DNA from 2 places in the Pseudomonas sp. GW821-FHT01E10 genome. Region 1 is predicted to be linked to the other one. Evidence: predicted binding sites of a transcription regulator. Region 1 holds the regulator's gene; the other holds the start of a gene.
What was found. Region 1 encodes FliA, which starts transcription of late flagellar genes. Its sites were predicted from a motif close to CTAAAGTTTNNNNNNNNNNNGCCGNTAA; they were not measured.

Region 1 (3,412 bases):
TCTCGCCGGCCTCAACCAGGAAATCCTGAAGGATCTCTTCATCGGCGCCGAAGCTCATTAAGGGGGTGCTCCTACAGGTCTAAAAACCCAGAAAACTAAAATCCAAGACTGGATAACAAATCGTCCACATCGTCCTGACCGGACACAACGTCTTCTCTTTTATCGGCATGAATCTGCGGACCTTCACCCTGAGAGAGATGTTTTTGTGGATCTTTTTCAGCAAGCATCGCCTCACGGTCGTGTTCGATACCCGCAAAGCGGTCTACGTGACTGGCCATGAGCACGAGCTTGAGCAGATTGCTTTCAACTTCGGTGACCAATTGGGTCACACGCTTGATCACCTGACCGGTGAGGTCCTGGTAATCCTGGGCCAGCAGAATGTCGTTGAGGTTGCTCGACACGACGCGGTTGTCTTCACTGCTGCGTGTCAGGAAACCATCGACCCGCCGGGCCAGTTCGCGGAACTCTTCAGCCCCGACTTCGCGACGCATGAACCGTCCCCAATCCGTGCTCAGCGCCTGGGCTTCATCGCTCAGGCTGTTGATCAGCGGCGTGGCGTTTTCCACCAGGTCCATGGTGCGGTTGGCCGCGGCCTCGGTCAGCTTGACCACATAGGACAGGCGCTCGGTGGCATCCGTGATCTGAGACACTTCCTCGGCTTGCGGCATGTGCGGGTCAATCTGGAAATTGACGATCGCGCTATGCAGCTCGCGGGTGAGCTTGCCCACTTCCTGATACAGGCCGCGGTCACGGGTCTGGTTGAGCTCATGGATCAGTTGCACAGCGTCGCCAAACTTGCCTTTTTCAAGGCTGTCGACCAGTTCGACCGCGTGTTTTTTCAGGGTCGACTCAAAATCGCCCTGTGAAGATTCGTTATGCTCCATAGCTCCCCCGTGCGCAGTACATCAGCCGATGCGTTCGAAAATCTTCTCGATTTTTTCTTTCAACGCCTGGGCTGTGAAGGGTTTGACCACATAGCCGTTAACACCGGCCTGGGCCGCTTCGATGATTTGCTCGCGCTTGGCTTCGGCGGTCACCATCAGCACCGGCAGGTGCTTGAGCCTTTCATCGGCGCGCACCGCACGAAGCAGGTCGATGCCGGTCATACCGGGCATGTTCCAGTCGGTAACCAGAAAATCGAAGTTACCGCTTTGCAGCATCGGCAACCCGGTCAGCCCGTCATCGGCTTCGGCGGTGTTGGTGAACCCAAGGTCACGCAACAGGTTTTTTATGATCCGCCGCATCGTTGAGAAGTCATCAACGATGAGGATTTTCATGTTCTTGTCCAATTCGACCTCCAAGCAGTCTTAAACGCGCCCAGCACCTGGACGCGCCATTTCAATCAATCCGGCAAAGCACTCAATGACTGTCTGGAGCACAACAGATCGAGACCGGTACGGTTCAACACCACACCAGCTCCATTCGCAGTGTCCCCACACTGCCTTCAGCGCGCTCGCCACTCCCCCAAACGCCCCCGCAAACGGGCCGCGCACTGGCTGTGTAACTGGCTGACCCGCGACTCGCTGACCCCCAGGACCTCACCGATTTCCTTGAGATTCAACTCTTCGTCGTAGTACAGCGCCAACACCAGTCGCTCACGCTCCGGCAAATTGGCAATCGCGTCCGCCAGCGCCGCCTGGAAGCGTTCATCTTCCAGATCGCGTGACGGCTCGAGATGAGCACTCGCGCCATCCTCATGCAGCCCTTCGTGTTCGCCGTCCTGCAACAGATCGTCGAAACTGAATAACCGGCTGCCCAGGGTGTCGTTCAAAATCCCGTAATAATCGTCGAGACTCAATTGGAGTTCGGCCGCAACTTCGTGATCTTTAGCGTCACGGCCGGTTTTAGCTTCAATCGAGCGAATCGCGTCGCTGACCATGCGGGTATTGCGGTGGACCGAACGTGGCGCCCAGTCCCCCTTGCGCACTTCATCGAGCATCGCGCCGCGGATTCGAATGCCCGCGTACGTCTCGAAACTCGCGCCTTTGCTGGCGTCGTATTTGGTTGATACTTCAAGCAGGCCGATCATCCCGGCCTGGATCAGGTCTTCGACCTGGACACTGGCCGGCAGACGCGCCAGCAAGTGGTAGGCAATGCGTTTGACCAGTGGCGCGTAACGCTCGATCAGCTCGTACTGCGCGTCACGTGCCGACTGCTTGTAGAGGTTGTAACCGCTGGCTGTCATAGCACGGGTCCTGCAGTTTGTTGCACGAGGCGCTCGACGAAAAACTCCAGATGTCCACGAGGGTTGGCCGGCAGTGGCCAGGTATCGACTTTCTGCGCAATGGCCTTGAACGCCAGGGCGCACTTGGAACGCGGAAAGGCTTCATACACCGCGCGTTGCTTCTGCACGGCCTTGCGTACGCTTTCGTCGTAAGGCACTGCGCCGACGTATTGTAAGGCGACGTCGAGGAAGCGATCCGTGACCTTGGTCAACTTGGCGAACAGGTTGCGGCCTTCCTGCGGGCTCTGCGCCATGTTGGCCAGGACGCGGAAGCGGTTCATGCCGTAGTCGCGGTTAAGCAGTTTGATCAGCGCGTAGGCGTCGGTGATCGAGGTCGGTTCGTCGCACACCACCAGCAAGACTTCCTGCGCGGCGCGCACGAAGCTGACTACCGAGTCACCAATGCCCGCAGCGGTGTCGATCACCAATACGTCGAGGTTGTCGCCGATATCACTGAACGCCTGGATCAGGCCGGCATGCTGGGCCGGGCTCAGATGAACCATGCTCTGGGTGCCGGAGGCGGCCGGGACGATGCGGATACCGCCAGGCCCTTGCAACAGCACGTCGCGCAGCTCACAGCGGCCTTCGATCACGTCGGCCAGCGTGCGTTTGGGTGTCAGTCCCAACAGAACGTCGACGTTCGCCAGCCCCAGATCGGCATCCAGCAGCATGACGCGCCGGCCGAGCTCAGCTAGAGCCAGGGACAAGTTCACTGACACGTTAGTCTTCCCGACGCCACCTTTGCCGCCGGTCACCGCGATCACCTGTACGGGATGCATGCTGCCCATGTTATTTCTTTACCTTGTCTTACTTAGACGGAGGCCACATTACTGGCTGCGCGTTCACCATCGGAACAATGCATGGCAGACCATCGATGTAGGTACAAAAAATGTTCATTAACACCTCAGCCAACCTGCTTGGTCGGGCTGTGGTAAATATCAGCGAACATGTCAGCCATGGCTTCTTCGCTGGGTTCTTCCTGCATTTGTACGCTAACGGCGCGGCTGACCAACTGATGACGACGTGGCAGATGCAAATCATCCGGAATCCGTGGACCATCGGTCAGGTAAGCCACCGGCAACTCATGACTGATCGCCAGGCTCAACACCTCGCCCAGACTTGCCGTTTCATCCAGTTTAGTCAGGATGCAGCCGGCGAGGCCGCAGCGTTTGTAACTGTGATAAGCGG
Region 2 (3,412 bases), on a different contig from region 1:
CTGAAGTCTGTTCTTCTGCGGCGGTGGCGATCTGGCGGTTCATGTCGCGAATGGCTTCCACGGCATGGGTGATCCGCTCGAGCATGGCGCCGGCCTGGGTCACTTGCTCGACGCTTTGCTCGCTGCGCGACTGGCCGCTTTCGATGGCCTGGGCCGCATCCACCGCACCGGTTTGCACGGTTTGAATGATCTGGTTGATCTCGATGATCGACGCCGCCGTGCGCTGGGCCAGGCTGCGTACTTCATCAGCGACCACCGCAAAACCGCGCCCGGCTTCACCGGCACGGGCCGCTTCGATTGCCGCGTTGAGCGCCAGCAGGTTGGTCTGTTCGGCAATGCCGCGAATCACTTCCAGCACCTTGCCGATGCGCCCGCTGTCTTCTTCCAGGCGACGGATGACCGTGGCGGTGTTGGCGATTTCGCCACGCATTTGGGTGATGGTGTGAATGGTGCCCTGCATGACCTTCTCGCCTTGCTGGGCGGACTGATCGGCATCGTCGGCCGCACGTGCCGCTTCGGCGGCGTGGCGCGCGACTTCTTGCGCGGTGGCGGACATTTCGTTCATCGCCGTGGCCACCTGATCGGTGCGATTGAACTGCTCGTTGGTGCCGCTGGCCATAAGGCCGGCAATCGAGTTCAGCTCACCGCTGGCACTGTCCAGGTCCGACGCGCTGCGCTGCAAACGACTGAAGGTTTCGGCGAGGAAATCGCGCAAGGTGTTGGCGGCCCTGGCCAGGTTGCCCAACTCGTCCTGACGGGTGCTGGCCACGCGCTCGGCGAACCGGCCCTGACTGAGTTGCGCCACGTAGTCGATCAGTTTGCGGATCGGCTCCACCAGGTTGCGATTGACCAGCCACAGACTCAACAAACCAATCAGCAGGCCCGACACCAGCATCACCGCGAGCCCCGACAACACCGTCTGATCGGCACTGGCACTGATCAATTTCGATTGTTCGACACTCTGCTTGCGCAGTTCGCCGACCAGTTCATTCATCTGCTCGCTGGCGGCGCGGTCCACGCCCTTGACCGCATTGTCGCCGGCCGCTGGGTCGGCACCGGCCGCCACGTAGGCATCACGGCCCTTCTGATACGCCGCACCTAATACACGATGCTCCTCACGCAGGCGTTCGATGCGGGTCTTGAGTTGCGGCTCCATACCCTTCTGCCCCGCCAGTTCACCAAGGATACCCTGCACATTGCGCTGACCCTCCTCGAACTGCTTCCAGTATTTGTCCAGGTCCGCGGGTTGCTTGCCGCGCAGCAGGACGTTTTTCCACTCCTGAACCTGCACCTTGAATTGCAGGTTGGCTTCATCGATCAGTTGCGAGGTGTGCAACGGGCCTTCGATCAGGTTCGCGTAGTTCTGAACGCCGTTGGACAAAAAGTGAAAGCAGGCCAAAGCGATCAACAACATCGCCAACAGGCTGCCGCTCAACAGGGCGAGAATTTGTGCTCGAAGGGACTTTTGTAAAGACATCGGGAAGTACTCGAAACAGGAATGAGGCACGCGGATGAAGGCGTGAAAAGTATCCGGACATCCCTGTCTGCCACGTTGGCCCTTGGCCGAAGGCGCGCAAACGTAACCCAAGCGTGATCGGCGTTCCAGAGCGGTTCTTGAGGAAAATCCGACCATCGGTATCGCAATCGTTTGCGTACACCTTGCCGTCACAAAACCGTCATGAGCGCTTGCAATGATGAGGCTCAAGTGAACCTGTGAAACCCGCGACAGGCGCCTCCCCGCAGCGAGACTTCATGAACCACAGCATTGATCAACGCCATCGCGATTCCGACCTGTTCGGCCTGCTTTACGGTTTCAGTTTTCGCCCCGGCGAGCGCGGTCGAGAGATCGATTCGGCCAAGGCACTGCACTGCCTGCAACAACTGGACGACAGTGATGAGTTTCTCTGGCTGCACCTGAACCTGGCCCATGCGGCGTGCGAGCGCTGGATGAAAAGCCATCTGGAATTGCCCGACGAGTTTTTCGAAGCCTTGCACGAGGGGTCGCGTTCGACGCGCATCGAGCATGTCGATTCGGCGTTGCTGGCGGTGGTCAACGATGTGGTGTTCAACCTCAGTAGCATGGTTTCCTCGGATGTCTCGACGCTGTGGGTCTGCGCTCGCAGTCGGCTGATCATCAGCGCGCGCCTGCAACCGCTGCACTCGGTGGACAAGCTGCGCTCTTCGGTGAAGGCCGGTGAATGTTTTCGCTCACCGCTGGAATTGCTGGTGCATTTGCTGCGTGATCAGGGCGAAGTGCTGACGCAGATCGTGCGCAAGACCAGCCTCAGTGTCGATCAGATCGAAGATGAATTGCTGTCGTCGCGCCTGTCCACCAACCGCGCCGAACTGGGCGCCAACCGCCGGGTGCTGGTGCGCCTGCAACGGTTGCTGGCGCTGGAGCCGGGCTCGTTGCTGCGCCTGCTCAATCGCCCGCCGCAATGGTTGCAGAAGGAGGACGTCAAGGAGCTGCGCAAATCCACCGAGGAGTTTGCGCTGATCATCAACGACCTCACAGCCCTCGGTGAGCGGATCAAGCTGTTGCAGGAAGAAATCGCCGCCAACCTCAACGAGCAGAGCAACCGCACACTGTTCACCCTGACCGTGGTCACGGTGTTGGCGCTGCCGATCAACATCATTGCCGGTTTCTTCGGCATGAACGTCGGCGGGGTGCCGCTTGCCGGGGATCCGGAGGGGTTCTGGATTCTGGTGGCACTGGTGGCGACGTTTACCCTGATTGCCGGGCGCTGGGCGTTTCGTAAGCGGCGCGATTATTAAACCGCCCATCATCACCGATACCTTGTGGCGAGGGAGCTTGCTCCCGCTGGGCTGCGCAGCGGCCCCTATCCGGTTTATTCATTCAAACAGAATTCTCTGGTTTTACGACTGCTTCGCAGCCGAACGGGAGCAAGCTCCCTCGCCACAGGTATTTGCCTGCCTTAGCATCCGGCATCACAAAAAAACCAAACACTGACCCAGCGCAGTCTCACTGTAATATTTAGCAACGATCATGGCCGATACTCCTTCTCTGCTCAGGATTGTCCGGCATGGCTACGCCTTCCTTCACCGCCGCCTCCCAGGCGCCCGCCAGCGGCGCCAGGCCGCAGTTCGATAAAAAACCCGGCCTGCTCACCTTCGTGATGTTCTTTGCCGTGCTGGGCAGCGGGCTGTTGTTCACCGCCTACAGCCTGATGCACGACATGAGCGAACTCGGCACGGTGGTCACCACCTGGACGCCGTTTCTGCTGTTGGGCGTGGCACTGCTGATTGCCTTGGGCTTTGAGTTCGTCAACGGTTTTCACGACACCGCCAACGCCGTGGCGACGGTGATTTACACCCACTCCTTGCCACCGAATTTCGCCGTGGCCTGGTCCGGGTTCTTCAACTTCCTGGGGGTGTTGCTGTCGAGCGGCGC

Region 2: a site for FliA is predicted at 1,592-1,619, ahead of AC07V0_RS27195 (methyl-accepting chemotaxis protein). Genes of this name have one in related genera too.

Annotation. Positions count from the first base shown of each region.
Region 1 covers NZ_JBWKWT010000008.1:133,506-136,917, reverse strand. The annotation lists gene AC07V0_RS16460 (chemotaxis protein CheA) at 1-58, opposite strand, end outside; gene AC07V0_RS16455 (protein phosphatase CheZ) at 96-884, opposite strand; gene AC07V0_RS16450 (chemotaxis response regulator CheY) at 906-1,277, opposite strand; gene fliA (RNA polymerase sigma factor FliA) at 1,445-2,185, opposite strand; gene fleN (flagellar synthesis regulator FleN) at 2,182-3,012, opposite strand; gene flhF (flagellar biosynthesis GTPase FlhF) at 3,129-3,412, opposite strand, start outside.
Region 2 covers NZ_JBWKWT010000026.1:1,341-4,752, reverse strand. The annotation lists gene AC07V0_RS27195 (methyl-accepting chemotaxis protein) at 1-1,477, opposite strand, end outside; gene AC07V0_RS27190 (transporter) at 1,753-2,775, shown strand; gene AC07V0_RS27185 (inorganic phosphate transporter) at 3,045-3,412, shown strand, end outside.